One region of the Amycolatopsis viridis genome, then DNA from elsewhere that is predicted to be linked to it. Evidence: riboswitches for the same ligand, from Rfam matches in the RefSeq annotation. Region 1 holds a riboswitch; the other holds the start of a gene.
What was found. Region 1 has a riboswitch for glycine ahead of gcvP (aminomethyl-transferring glycine dehydrogenase). Riboswitches for the same ligand answer to the same signal wherever they lie in the genome.

Region 1 (7,254 bases):
GCTGCTGCACCTGCTGGCGCGGATGCACGGCGCGCGGTCGATCCTGGAGATCGGCACGCTCGGCGGCTACTCGACGATCTGGCTGGCGCGGGCGCTGCCCCCGGAGGGCAGGCTGGTGACCCTGGAGGCCGACCCGAAGCACGCCGAGGTGGCGAGCAACAACCTGGACGCGGCCGGCTTCGGCGAGATCGTCGAGGTCAAGGTCGGCGCGGCGCTGGACACGCTGCCCACCCTCGACGGCCCGTTCGACCTGGTCTTCATCGACGCCGACAAGCCGAACAACCCGGAGTACTTCCGGTGGGCACTGCGGTTGTCGCGGCCGGGTTCGGTGATCGTGGTGGACAACGTGGTGCGCGGCGGCGCGCTCGCCGACGCGGGCAGCACCGACCCCGCGATCGTCGCGACGCGGGAGATGCACGACCTGATCGCGGCCGAGCCGCGGGTCGAGGCCACCGTGGTGCAGACCGTGGGTGTGAAGGGCTACGACGGGTTCACGCTCGCGCTGGTGACCGCATGACCGGCGGGGACCGGCGGGTGATCGACAAGGTGACGTGGGTGCGGGTGGAGTCCGGGCGGGTGCTCGCCGCGCGCTCGCACGGCAAGACGGTGTGGTACCTGCCGGGCGGCAAGCGCGAACCGGGCGAGAGCGACCTCGCGGCGCTGACGCGCGAGGTCGCCGAGGAGCTGTCGGTGTCGATCGACCCGGCGACCGTCCACCACTTCGGCACGGTCGAGGCCCCGGCCCACGGGCAGGCCGGGGTGGTGCGGATGGCCTGCTACACCGCCGAGTACCGCGGCACCCTCGTGGCCTCGGCGGAAGTGGCGGAGCTGGCCTGGCTGGGTCCGGGCGACCGCGACCGGCTCTCCGCGGCGGGCGCGCTGGTCTTCGACGAGCTGCACCGCCGCGGCGAACTCACCGGGTAGCCGTCTCCCGCTGGTAGAACGGCAGCCCGACCACCTCGACCGGCTCCACCCGGCCGCGGATGTCGACCGCCAGTTCGGTGCCGGGAGCGCTCAGCGCGACCGGCACGTACGCCATCGCCACGGGGTAGCCCAGCGTCGGCGACAGGGCGCCGCTGGTCACCTCGCCCACCGGCTCCCCGCCGGAGAGCACCCGGTACCCGTGCCGGGGCGCGCGCCGCCCGCTGCCGCGCAGGCCCACCAGCACCTCGGCCGGATCCTGCCGCTCCGCCAGCGCCGCCTTGCCCACGAAGTCCGGCTTGTCGAGCTTGACCACGCGGCCCAGGTTCGCCTCGAACGGCGACCGCTCGGTGGACAACTCGTTGCCGTACAACGGCATCCCGGCCTCCAGCCGGAGCGTGTCGCGGCAGGCGAGCCCGGCCGGCACCAGCCCGTGCGGCTCGCCGGCGTCGGTGAGGATGTGCCACACCGCCGCCGCCTCGTCCGGCGGCACGTACAACTCGAAACCGTCCTCACCGGTGTAGCCGGTGCGCGCGAGCAGCACGTCGTGGCCCTTGACCGTCGCCGGGACGCTCGCGTAGTACTTCAGGCCGGCGAGGTCGGCGTCCGTGACCGCGCCGAGGACATCCACCGCCCGCGGTCCCTGCACCGCGATCAGCGCGAACTCGGCGGAGCGGTCGGTGACCCGCGCGTCGAAACCGGCGGCCCGCTCAGCGAGCTCCGCGGCCACCTCCGGCGCGTTGCCCGCATTGGCCACCACCAGGTACTTCTCGTCCTCGAGCCGGTAGACGACGAGGTCATCGATCACCCCGCCGGTGGCGTTGCACATCATCGTGTAGCGGGCACGGCCCGGCTTCACCGCGGACAGCTTGCCGACGAGCGCGTGGTCGAGCGCGTCCGCAGCCTGCGGTCCGGTCACCTCGATCTCGCCCATGTGCGACAGGTCGAACAGCCCGGCGGCCTCCCGCACCGCGCGGTGCTCGGCCAGCTCACTGCCGTAGCGCACCGGCATCTCCCAGCCGGCGAAATCGGTGAACAGCGCGCCCAGTCCCTTGTGGACGGAGTACAGAGGGGTCCGCATGGATCAGCTCCCGTAGGCTTCGATGGACGGGCACGAGCAGACGAGGTTGCGGTCACCGTGCGCGCCGTCGATGCGGCGCACCGGGGACCAGTACTTGTTCTTCGGGGAGACACCGGCCGGGTAGACCGCGGTCTTGCGGTCGTAGGGCAGGTCCCAGTCGCCGGTGAGCATCTCCGCGGTGTGCGGCGCGTTGCGCAGGGGGCTCCGCTCGATCGGCCAGGTGCCCTCGGCGACCTGTTCGATCTCCCGCCGGATCGCGATCATCGCGTCGCAGAACCGGTCGAGCTCGCCGACGTCCTCGCTCTCGGTCGGCTCGACCATCAGCGTCCCGGCGACCGGGAAGGACATCGTCGGGGCGTGGAAACCGTAGTCCACCAAGCGCTTGGCGACGTCGTCGACGGTCACGCCGGTGCGCTTGGTGAGCGCCCGCAGGTCGAGGATGCACTCGTGGGCGACCAGCCCGTTCCGCCCGGTGTAGAGCACCGGGTAGTGCGGGGACAGCCGCGCGGCGACGTAGTTCGCGGCGAGCACGGCGACCTTGGTGGCGCTCGTCAGGCCGGCGCCACCCATCATCCGGATGTAGGCCCACGAGATCGGCAGGATCGACGCCGAACCGAACGGCGCCGCCGAGATCGGGCCGACCCCGGTGTCCGGGCCGGCACCGTCGGCGAGCGGGTGGTTCGGCAAGTACGGGGCGAGGTGCGCGCGCACCGCGACCGGGCCGACGCCCGGGCCGCCACCGCCGTGCGGGATGCAGAACGTCTTGTGCAGGTTCAGGTGCGACACGTCGCCGCCGAACTCGCCCGGCTTGGCCAGGCCCAGCAACGCGTTCAGGTTCGCACCGTCCACGTAGACCTGACCGCCGGCCTCGTGCACGATACGGGCGATCTCGCCGATGCCCTCCTCGTACACGCCGTGCGTGGACGGGTAGGTCACCATGATCGCCGACAGCGTCTCGCGGTGCTGCTCGGCCTTGGCGCGCAGATCGTCCAGGTCGACGTCACCGTTGTCGTTGCAGGCCACCACGACCACGCGCATCCCGGCCAGCACCGCCGACGCGGCGTTCGTGCCGTGCGCCGAGGAGGGGATGAGGCAGACGTCACGCTCCGGCCGGCCGTTGGCGCGGTGGTACGCGCGGATCGCCAGGAGCCCGGCGAGCTCACCCTGGCTGCCGGCGTTGGGCTGCAGCGACACCTGGTCGTAGCCGGTGACCTCGGCGAGCCAGCCGCACAGCTGGTCGATCAGCTCCCGGTACCCGGCGGCGTCCTCCGCCGGGGCGAACGGGTGCAGGCTCGCGAACTCCGGCCAGCTGATCGGCTCCATCTCGGCGGTCGCGTTGAGCTTCATGGTGCACGACCCGAGCGGGATCATGCCGCGGTCGAGGGCGTAGTCCTGATCGGACAACCGGCGCAGGTACCGCAGCATCGCGGTCTCCGAGCGGTGGGTGTGGAACACCTCGTGGGTGAGGAACTCGCTGGTGCGGGCCAGTCCGGTGGGCAGCGCGGCGGCGTCCTCGGCGATGCCCGGGCCGGCCTCGAAGGCCCGCAGCACGCGGTCGACGACGTCCACCGTGGTCACCTCGTCGCAGGCCAACCGGACGTGGTCGTCGTCCACCCGGCCGAGGTTGATGCCCGCCGCGCGCGCGGCGGCGACGACCGCGGCGGCCCGGCCCGGCACCCGCGCGAGCACGGTGTCGAAGAAGCCCTCGTGCACCACCTCCACGCCCGCGGTCCGCAGCGCCCCGGCCAGCCCGGCGGCCAGCCCGTGCACCCGCCGCGCGATCTCGGTGAGCCCCTCCGGGCCGTGGTACACGGCGTACATCGCGGCCAGCACGGCCGGCAGCACCTGGGCGGTGCAGATGTTCGAGGTCGCCTTCTCGCGGCGGATGTGCTGCTCACGGGTCTGCAGCGCGAGCCGGTAGGCGGTGTTGCCGTCCGCGTCGACCGAGACGCCGACCAGCCGGCCGGGCAGCGACCGCTCCAGGCCCCGGCGCACGGCGAGGTACCCGGCGTGCGGGCCGCCGTAGCCGAGCGGGACACCGAAGCGCTGGGTGGTCCCGGCCGCGATGTCCGCGCCGAACTCGCCGGGTGCGGTGATCAGCGTCAGCGCCAGCAGGTCGGCCGCCACCGTGTAGAGCGCGCCGGCGTCCTTCGCGACCTTGCCGATGGCCTCGTAGAAGCCCTTGCCGCGCAACACACCGGACGCGCCCGGGTACTGCACGACGACGCCGAAGAAGTCCTCCGGCAGCCCGGTGCCCAGGTCGCGCACGTCGACCTCGATGCCGACCGCCTCCGCCCGGGTGCGCACCACCGCGATGGTCTGCGGCAGGCACTCGGCGTCCAGGACGACGCGCGACGACTTCGCCTTCGACGCGCGGCGCATCAGCAGAACGGCCTCGGCGACCGCCGTGGACTCGTCGAGCAGGGAGGCGTTGGCGATGTTCAGGCCGGTCAGGCCGGACACCATGGTCTGGAAGTTCAGCAGCGCCTCCAGCCGCCCCTGCGAGATCTCCGGCTGGTACGGCGTGTACGCGGTGTACCAGGCCGGGTTCTCCAGCACGTTGCGGCGGATGACCGGTGGGGTGACGGTGTCGCTGAAGCCCAGGCCGATCATCTGGGTCATCGGGCGGTTCTTCGCCGCCAGCGCACGCAGCTCGGCGGTCGCCTCCTGCTCGGAGGCCGGGGGCAGGCCCAGCGCACCCGAGGTGCGGATCGCGGCCGGGACGGCCGCCTCGACCAGGGCGTCCAGACTCCCGTACCCGCACTCGGCGAGCATCTTGGCCTGTTCGTGCTCGGAAGGTCCGATGTGACGATCGGCGAAGGACATCGGGAGCTCCTCATCTGCGGGTGGCGGGAACTCCCCCTCTGTCATCGGCACCTGAGAGTTTCACCGCGCTCGCGGCTTTCACCTTGGGTGAGGCGCGATGCGCGCGCCTGCTTTCCAGAGTGGCCTGGCGCGGAGCGGTAACTGGTACCTGAGAGATTGACGGGGAAGTTGCTCCTTCGGTGCCCCAGTGACCCGGGGACTCTCCCGCTCCGGCTCGTGACGGCCTGGTGTTCAGTTGTCCGGCTTCAGTCTACAGCGGCGTAACGTACGCGGCCGGGATGCCGCCGTCCACCGGAAACGCGAAGCCGTGATGAACACCGCAGCGTCGCCGGGACAGCCCCCATGGGTCCGTGGAACACCATCGAGATGCACACAGGGGCTGTCGAGCGCGAGTTTTAGAGGCTAGTCTCCACAAACATGGGCCGACCACCACGGCATACCGCCGACGAACTGCTGGACGCCGCCGTCCGGCTGTTCGCCACGGGCGGGCCGGAAGCGGTCACCATGTCGGCGGTGGCGCGCGAGGCGGGCGCGCCGAGCGGATCGGTCTACCACCGCTTCCCGGGACGGCCGGCGTTGCAAGCCGCGTTGTGGTTGCGCACCGTGCAGCGGTTCCACCGCGACTACCTCGCGGTGCTGTGCGGAGAACGGCCCCTGGACGCAGCGGTTGCGGCCGTGCGCTGGTGCCGGGAGCGCCCCGGGGAGGCGCAGGTGCTGTACGCGGGAAAACGGCTGCTCGGCGCGAGCTCCTGGTCGGCCGAGGACCGCGCCGAGGACGCCCGGTACGACGCCGCGCTGGACGAGGCGCTGCGCATCGTGGTGCGGCGGCTGCGTGCTGAGACCGGCTCGAGTGCCGACGAGCTGCTGCTGGTGCTGGTCGACCTGCCGTACGCGGTCGTGCGGCGGTACCTGGCCCAGGGGCGGCCACCACCGGAGTCCGCCGTGGACCTGGTGGCGCGGGTCGCCCGCACGATGTCGACCAAGGAAGGGACGAACGATGGCTGACGTGATCGACGTGTGGATGCAGCAGCCGAACCAGCGGTTCATGGACCAGCCGTGGCTGGAGACGCTGGTGCGCTGGACGGGCATGGCGCGCCGCGCGCCCCAGCTGTCCGGGACGCTCGACGCGATGGACGAGGCCGGTGTGCGGGTGGCGCTGCTGTCCGCGTGGCACGGGCCGGACGGGGCGCTGATCACCAACGACGAGGTGGCGGAGATCGTGTCCGCGCACCCGGACCGGTTCGCCGGGGTGGCGTCGGTGGATCTGCGCGACCCGGTGCGGGCGGTGCGGGAAATCCGCCGGTGCATCCGGCTCGGGTTCGTCGGGGTGCGGGTGGTGCCGTGGCTGTGGAACCTGCCGCCGAACGACCGGCGCTACTACCCGGTGTACGTGACGTGCGTGGAGGAGGACGTGCCGTTCTGCACGCAGATCGGTCACACCGGGCCGCTGTGCCCGTCCGAGCCGGGGCGGCCGATCCCGTACCTGGACGAGGTGCTGCTGGACTTCCCCGAGCTGACCGTGGTGGGCGGCCACGTGGGCTACCCGTGGATGGCGGAGGTGCTGTCCCTGGCCGCGAAGTACCCGAACTTCCACGTGGACACCTCGGCGTACGCGGTGCACCGGCTGCCCGGGGAGCTGGTGGAGTTCATGCGCGGGCGCGGCCGGGAGCGCGTGCTGTTCGGCAGCAACTACCCGATGATGACCCCGGCCGACGCGTTGAAGCGCCTGCCGGACCTGGATCTGGGACCGGCGGCGACGGAGCTGTACCTGAGCGGCAACGCCCGGCGGGTGTTCGCACTGCCCAACTGAGCAGCGCGTACCCGGTTCGCCGCCGCGCAGGCGCGTGGCACTCGGTGGTGCGCTTGCGCGGCGCGGCGGGCAGGGGCGCTCAGCTCGCGGCCGCGGTCTCCACCGGCCGGGTCGTCAGCAGCTGCCGGATCTCGCGGACGGCGGTGCGGCCGGCGCGGTTCGCGCCGATCGTGCTGGCGGACGGGCCGTAACCCACCAGGTGCAGCCTCGGTTCGGCGACCACGCGGGTGCCGTCCATGCGGATGCCGCCGCCGGGTTCGCGCAGGTGCAGCGGCGCCAGGTGATCGAGCGCGGCGCGGAACCCGGTGGCCCACAGGATCACGTCCGCCTGCTGCTCGGTGCCGTCTGCCCAGACCACGCCCGTCGGGGTGATGCGGTCGAACATCGGCTTGCGGGTGAGGATCCCGCGGGCCTGCGCGTCGCGCACCTGGGGTGTGCGCATCAGCCCGGTGACGCTCACGACGCTCGCCGGTGGCAGCCCGGCCCGGACCCGCTGGTCGACCTTCGCAACGGCTTCGCGGCCCAGTTCCGGGCCGAACTCCGCGTCCTGGAACACCGGCGGCCGGCGGGTGACCCAGGTGGTGCCGCTCGCGAAGTCCGCGATCTCGATCAGCAG
Region 2 (7,254 bases), 2.6 Mb from region 1:
GATGACGAAGGTGAACGGCCGGTAGAAGCCGCTGTTGGCCGGGATGTCGGCGGCGAGGACACCCTGCAGGGCCGCGTAGGAGGCGGAGCGGGTGAACGACGCGGTCGCGTTGAGCGCGGAGCCGACCTGCGGCGCCGAACCGGTGAAGTCGAGCTCGATCCCGGACCCGGACAGCGTCGCCTTCACCGCGATCGGGATCGGCCCGGACCCGAGCCCGTCGTCGTCGATGTGGTCGGTGAACTCGTAGGTCCCCGGCACCGCTTCGGCGAGCGCGGCGCGCAGCAGGGTTTCGGAGTAGTCGAGCAGTTCGCCGTTGAGGGCGGCGAGCCGTTCGACACCGTGCCGCGCCGCGAGGGCACGCAGTCCCTCGGCGCCCGTGTGGCAGGCCGCCAGCTGGGACTCGAGGTCCCCGCGCAGCAGGTCGGGTTCGCGGACGTTGCGCAGGATGAGCTGCAGGAACGTCTCGTTCGTGGTGCCGGCCTCGATCAGCCGCGACGGCGGGATCTGGATGCCTTCGGCGAAGATGCTCGTCGACTGGACGGCCATCGAACCGGCGGCCCAGCCGCCCACGTCGGTGTGGTTGACGACGGTGACCGCGAACCCCAGCAGCGCGGCGCCGGCGAACACCGGGGCGACCGCGAAGATGTCGGGCAGGTGCATGCCGCCGCGGGACGGGTCGTTGAGCAGGTAGACGTCCCCGGGCTGGATCCGGTCGCCGAACTCGGCGAAGATCTCCTCCATCGCGTCCGGGATGGACCCCAGGTGCACCGGCAGGGTGTTGGCCTGGGCGATGACGCGGCCGTGGGCGTCGCACAGCGCGGCGGAGAAGTCCATGCTGGACGCCACGAGCTGCGAGTGCGCCGTGCGCAGGATCGTGATCGCCATTTCGTCGGCGATCCCGGTGACGGCGTTGCGGAAGACCTCGAAGGTCACGGCGTCGCGGATCATGCGGCACTCCAGGTGATCACGATGTTGTTGAACCGGTCGCGGTGCACCCGGGCACCGGGCGGGACGAGGGTGGTGGCGTCCATGTCCTCGATGACCACCGGTCCCGCCACCGGTTCGGTGCCGAGGGCGGACCGTCCCACGACCGGGGTCGGCACGGTTTCGGCGAACCGGCAGTCGCGGGTGGTGGGTTCGCGGTCGGCGGCAGCGGGCAGGCTCAGCACGTCGGCGATGGACACCGGGGTGGGCACGCGGCCGCGGACCCGGAGGTTGACCAGCTCCACCAGCTCGTCCGTGCCGGCCCGGCCGTAGGTGCGCTTGTGCTCGGCGTGGAACCGCGACCGCACCTCGGCGAGCAGGTCGCCGGTGAGCTCACCGTCGGGCACCCGGATGCGCAGTTCGAACCGCTGCCCGCGGTAGCGCATGTCCAGCAGCCGGTCCACCACGGCGTCCGGCCCCAGCTCGCCGGTCACCTTCGCGGCGAGGCGGCCGAACTCCGCGGCGAGCGCGCTGGTCTGCGCGAACTCGTCGCGGTACGGGGTCAGCTCGTGCCGTTCGGTGTCGGCGACGAGCAGGCCCAGGCTGCTGAACAGGCCCGGGTACAGGGGCACGATCACGGTGGAGATGCCCAGTTCGCGGGCCAGCGCGGCGGCGTAGAGCGGGCCGGCGCCGCCGAAGGCGACCAGGGTGGCCTCGCGCGGGTCGCGGCCGCGTTCGCTGGTCACCGCCTTGACCGCGGTCGTCATGCTCGACACCGCCACCTGGTAGGCGCCCCGCGCGGTGCCCGCCACGTCGTCGCCGAGCTGCTCGGCGACCGGGCTCAGCGCCTTCACGGCCAGGTCGGGGTGGACCGGCACGCGGCCACCGGCCAGGGCGTGCGGGCTGAGGTACCCGAGCGTCACGTTGGCGTCGGTTAGGGTCGGCAGCTCACCGCCCTGCCCGTAGCAGGCCGGGCCGGGCCGGGATCCGGCGCTGGCGGGGCCCACGTGCAGCGCGCCGGCCGGGTCGACGGAGATGATGCTGCCGCCGCCGGAGCCGACCTCGGCGATGTCGATCGAGGGGGCGCGCACCGGGTACCCGGCGCCGGAGCTGAGGCCGCGGGCGACGTTCATCCCGCCACCGACCTCGTAGTCGGCGGAGACGAATGGTTCGCCGTCCTCGATCAGGGAGGCCTTCGCCGTGGTGCCGCCCATGTCGAAGGCGACCACTGTGGACAGTCCGATCAGCTGGGCCAGCTTCTGCACCGCGGTCACGCCCGCCGCCGGACCGGATTCGATGATCTGCACCGGACGTTGTGCGACGGAAGCCGCGTCCAGCAGCCCGCCGCTGGACTGCATGACCAGCAGCGGTGCGGTCACCTCGGCCGCCCGCAGCCCGGCTTCCAGCCGGGTGAGGTACCCGTGCACGGCGGGGCCGACGTAGGCGTTGACCGTCGCGGTGCTCGTGCGCTCGAACTCGTGCGGCTGCGGCGACACGTCGACCGACGCGGTGACGTAGACGCCGGGCAGCTCGGCCCGCAGCAGGTCGGCGACCCGGCGTTCCTCGTCGGGCCGGACGTAGGAGTTGATCAGGCAGACGGCCACCGCCCGGATCTCGTCCGCCCGCAGCCGGGCGGCCAGGGCGCGGACCTCGTCTTCGCCGGCCGGGGGATCGAGCTGCCCGTCGGCGGTGATGCGCTGGTCGAGTTCGTACCGGTGCCGGCGCCGGGCGAGGGGCGCGGGCTTGGACCAGGACAGGTCGTAGAGCACCGGCCGCCGCAGCCGGCCGAGCTCCAGCACGTCGCGGAAGCCGCGGGTGGTGACGACGGCGGTGCGGACACCGGTCATCTCCAGGATCGCGTTGGTCGCCACGGTGGTGCCGTGCAGCATCGCGGTGACGGCTTCCGGTCGCGCCCCGGCCGTGGCCAGCACACCGGTGGTCGCCGACACCACCCCCGCGCCGTAGTCCGGCGGGGTGGAGGGGACCTTCATCGGGACGACCTCGCCGGCCGGACCCAGCGCGATGACGTCGGTGAAGGTACCGCCGATGTCGGCGCCGACTCGCCAGCCGGCCGGTCGGGGATCGGGACGGGAAGCCACGGGATCTCCTTCGCTGAACGAGTAAGTGGGATCACAGTAAACTCGGGTTGAGATATCAGCAAGAGTCAGTTGGCGTTTTTGATGCGCCGTGCCGGCCTCTTGACCGGCATGGACCGGTCCCGTTAGGTTCGGCATCCGTCAAACTGCATATCGCGCCGTTCGAACCGGAGCGGGAGAGCTCCCGCCGCGGGCGGGACGCCGAAGGAGCAACACTCCCCAGAATCTCTCAGGCACCCCCACCGCTCCGGCGAGGCGAACTCTGGAAAGCCAGGACCCGGTCCTGCGCCCACGGTGCAAACCGCTCCGGCGGTGAAGCTCTCAGGTATCGATGACAGAGCGGGGAGGCCCACCTAGCCGTGGTGCCGCGTCGGTGCGGTGCCGGACACCGGGAGCCTCCTGCCGTGAACTCCGTTTCCGCGTCCCGTGCCGGGACGCCCGCGCGATCCGCCGGCCCGTCCGGCCCGCTCACCACACGGTCCACTCCGGACCCGATGCCGCACGCCGCCGTGCCGGCCCGATCACCCGAGGAGATGCCCGTGTCCGTTCCGGCCGAGCTGAAGTACACCGCCGAGCACGAGTGGCTCGACCTCGACGGGGACACCGCCACCGTCGGGATCACCGCCTTCGCCGCGGACGCCCTCGGCGATGTGGTGTACCTCGACCTGCCCGCCGCCGGCAGCACCGTCGCGGCAGGGCAGCCGTGCGGTGAGATCGAGTCCACCAAGTCGGTCAGCGAGCTCTACGCGCCGGTGGACGGCGAGGTCGTCGAGGTCAACGCGAAGGTCACCGACGACCCCGGACTGCTCAACACCGACCCGTTCGGCGAGGGCTGGCTGTTCCGGATGAAGGTCACCGGGGCGGGCGACCTGCTCGACGCGGCCGCTTACCTGGCCCGGACCGGAGGTGCCTGATGGGCACGCACGACCTCCCGCTGTCCGAAGTAGACCCCGAAGTGCACGCCGCGCTGACGTCCGAACTGGACCGTCAGCGGAACACCCTGGAGCTGATCGCCAGCGAGAACTTCGCGCCGGTGGCGGTGCTGCAGGCGCAGGGCTCGGTCCTGACCAACAAGTACGCCGAGGGTTATCCCGGTCGCCGCTACTACGGCGGCTGCGAGCACGTCGACACCGTGGAACGCCTCGCCATCGACCGGGTGCGGCGGCTGTTCGGATCCCGTTTCGCCAACGTCCAGCCGCATTCCGGGGCGCAGGCCAACGCTGCGGCCATGTTCGCGATGCTCGAACCCGGTGACACCGTGCTCGGCCTCGACCTGGCGCACGGCGGGCACCTGACGCACGGGATGCGGGCGAACTTCAGCGGCCGGCTCTACCGCGTCGTGCCCTACCACGTGCGGGACACCGATTTCCGGCTGGACCTGGCCGAGGTCGAGCGGCTGGCGGCCGAGCACCGCCCGAAGCTCATCGTGGCCGGCTGGTCGGCCTACCCGCTGCACCTGGACTTCGCCGCGTTCCGCCGCATCGCCGATGGCGTCGGTGCGCGCCTGATGGTGGACATGGCGCACTTCGCCGGGCTGGTGGCGGCCGGCCTGCACCCCAGCCCGGTGCCCCACGCCGACGTCGTCACCACCACGACCCACAAGACCCTCGGCGGCCCGCGCGGCGGTGTGATCCTCACCGACGACGCAGCGCTGGCCAAACGCATCGACTCGGCGGTCTTCCCCGGGCAGCAGGGCGGTCCGCTGGAGCACGTGATCGCGGCGAAGGCGGTGGCGTTCAACCTGGCCGCCACCGAGGAGTTCCGGGACCGGCAGCGCCGCACCCTCGAGGGTGCCCGCGTCATCGCCCGCCGGCTGCTCGCCGACGACGTCCGGCAGGCGGGGATCTCGGTCCTCACCGGCGGCACGCAGGTCCACCTCGTCGTGGTGGACCTGCGGCACTCGTCGCTCGACGGGCGCCAGGCCGAGGACCGGCTGCACGCGGCGGGCATCACCGTGAACCGCAACGCGGTGCCCTTCGACCCGCGCCCGCCGATGGTGTCGTCGGGAGTGCGGATCGGCACGCCCGCGCTCGCCACGCGCGGTTTCGGCGCGCCGGAGTTCGCCGAGGTCGCCGACATCATCGCGACGGCGCTCGTCACTACCACCCCGGACGATGTGCTGCCCGGGTTGCGTGCCCGCGTGGCGGCGCTGGCAGCGAAGTTCCCGCTCTACCCGGAGATGTGAGGGCCCTGCAGTGGCGCTGAGCGCGTTCGACCTCTACACCGTCGGAATCGGCCCGTCCTCCTCGCACACGGTGGGACCGATGCGGGCGGCCAAGCGGTTCGCCGACGGTCTGACGGGGGAGGGGCTGCGGCCCGAGCTGGTGCGGGTCGAACTGTTCGGGTCGCTGGGCGCGACCGGGCACGGCCACGGGTCGGAGAAGGCGGTCCTGCTCGGTCTGCTGGGCGAAGATCCCGCCACTGTGGACACCCGCACCGCCGAAGCCCGGGCCGCGCGGGTGCGGGAGCGGGGCGCCCTGACGCTCAACGGGGTGCACGAGACCGGTGTCGAGGTGGTGCTGCACCGCCGGAAGTCCCTGTCCGTCCACCCCAACGGCATGACCTTCACCGCCCGCGGAGCCGGCGGCGAGGTGCTGCGGGAGCGCACCTACTACTCGGTGGGTGGCGGTTTCGTGGTGGACGAGCAGGCGGCCGGGGCGGATCGCATCGTGGCCGACACCACGCCGGTGCGGTACCCGTTCGCCACGGCCGCCGACCTGCTCCGGATCTGCGCCGAGCGCGGCCTCCGGATCAGCGACGTCATGCTCGCCAACGAACTGGCGTGGCGAACCGAACGCGAGGTGCGGGACGGGCTGCTGCACATCTGGCGGGTCATGGCCGGCTGCGTCCGGGCCGGCTGCCACGGGGAAGGGGTGCTGCCGGGAGGTCTGCGGGTGCCGCGCCGCGCACCCGGCCTGTTCCGCGAACTCACGTCCGCACAAGCCGCGCGGGATCCGCTGGACGTGATGGACTGGGTCACCCTGTTCGCCCTCGCCGTCAACGAGGAGAACGCCGCGGGCGGCCGCGTCGTCACGGCGCCGACGAACGGTGCGGCGGGCATCATCCCCGCCGTCCTGCACTACTACACGCGGTTCGTGGCCGGTGCCGGTGACGACGGGATCGTGCGGTTCCTGCTCACCGCGGCAGCGGTCGGCATCCTGGTCAAGCAGAACGCGTCGATCTCCGGCGCGGAGGTCGGGTGCCAGGGCGAGGTCGGGTCCGCGTGCTCGATGGCCGCGGCGGGCCTGTGTGAAGTCCTCGGCGGCAGCCCCCGGCAGGTGGAGAACGCGGCCGAGATCGGCATCGAGCACAACCTGGGCCTCACCTGCGATCCGGTGGGCGGCCTGGTGCAGATCCCGTGCATCGAACGGAACGCGATCGCCTCGGTGAAGGCGATCAACGCGGCCCGGATCGCGCTGCGCGGCACCGGCAGCCACGTGGTGAGCCTGGACAAGGCGATCAAGACCATGCGGGACACCGGGCGCGACATGCACGTCAAGTACAAGGAAACCGCGCGGGGCGGACTTGCGGTGAACGTGATCGAGTGCTGACCGGACCGGCGGCCTGCCGGCGGAACTCGCCGACAGGCCGCCGTGCCCTGTTCCGGGCCGCCGGAGCTACCCGGCGGCCTTCTTCAGCAGGGCGTCGGTCCAGTCCGAGTCGTGGGCGTCCACGACCGGGAACCCGGACGCCCACGGGCCTTCCCAGTGCACCGCGATGCCCGGGTTGTGCACGTCGGTGCCGTCCGCCGTGAACAGGTGCGGACTGCCGTTCACCTCGTCGGTCTGCGCGACCGCGTAGTCCGCCATCACGTCCGCGCGGTGCCGGCCCGTGTCGAGCGCCTCGGTCAGCGCGCCGACGTCGACCGTGCCGGTCTCGGCGGCGATCTCCAGGATGACGGTGCGGTGACCGATCGTGCGGTTGTCCACCCAGAACGCCCGGCGCAGCGCGTGGTCGAGGTCCTCGGCCGGGCCCAGGCCCTGCGCCTTGGCCGCGGCCACCGCCTCGTTGGCGAGCAGCACGGTGTTCGGGTACAGCCAGTCCGCCGCGGTCCACAGGCGGAACCCGGCCGCCGGTTCGATCGCGCCGAGGCCGACGGCCTCGCTGTCGGTACCCGGCCGCGGGTGCGGGCCGTTGAACAGCTCCAGCGGGAACGCGTGGTGGTCGATCCGGACCTGGTCCTGCAGGCCCAGCCGCTCGCGGGCCACCCGGAGCCGGTGCAGCGCGACGTGCG

Region 2: it holds a riboswitch for glycine, as region 1 does, so the genes downstream of both, gcvH (glycine cleavage system protein GcvH) here and gcvP (aminomethyl-transferring glycine dehydrogenase) in region 1, are expected to answer to the same signal.

The regions. Positions count from the first base shown of each region.
Region 1 is NZ_JAANOU010000001.1:1,588,820-1,596,073, reverse strand. Features, by position in the region: gene FHX46_RS07915 (O-methyltransferase) at 1-517, shown strand, start outside; gene FHX46_RS07910 (NUDIX hydrolase) at 514-924, shown strand; gene gcvT (glycine cleavage system aminomethyltransferase GcvT) at 914-2,002, opposite strand; gene gcvP (aminomethyl-transferring glycine dehydrogenase) at 2,006-4,828, opposite strand; glycine riboswitch at 4,954-5,045, opposite strand; gene FHX46_RS07895 (TetR/AcrR family transcriptional regulator) at 5,246-5,833, shown strand; gene FHX46_RS07890 (amidohydrolase family protein) at 5,826-6,638, shown strand; gene FHX46_RS07885 (FAD-dependent oxidoreductase) at 6,718-7,254, opposite strand, start outside.
Region 2 is NZ_JAANOU010000001.1:4,214,334-4,221,587, reverse strand. Features, by position in the region: gene FHX46_RS20855 (hydantoinase B/oxoprolinase family protein) at 1-948, opposite strand, end outside; gene FHX46_RS20850 (hydantoinase/oxoprolinase family protein) at 945-3,023, opposite strand; glycine riboswitch at 3,184-3,275, shown strand; glycine riboswitch at 3,277-3,368, shown strand; gene gcvH (glycine cleavage system protein GcvH) at 3,554-3,934, shown strand; gene glyA (serine hydroxymethyltransferase) at 3,934-5,205, shown strand; gene FHX46_RS20835 (L-serine ammonia-lyase) at 5,216-6,571, shown strand; gene FHX46_RS20830 (DsbA family oxidoreductase) at 6,638-7,254, opposite strand, start outside.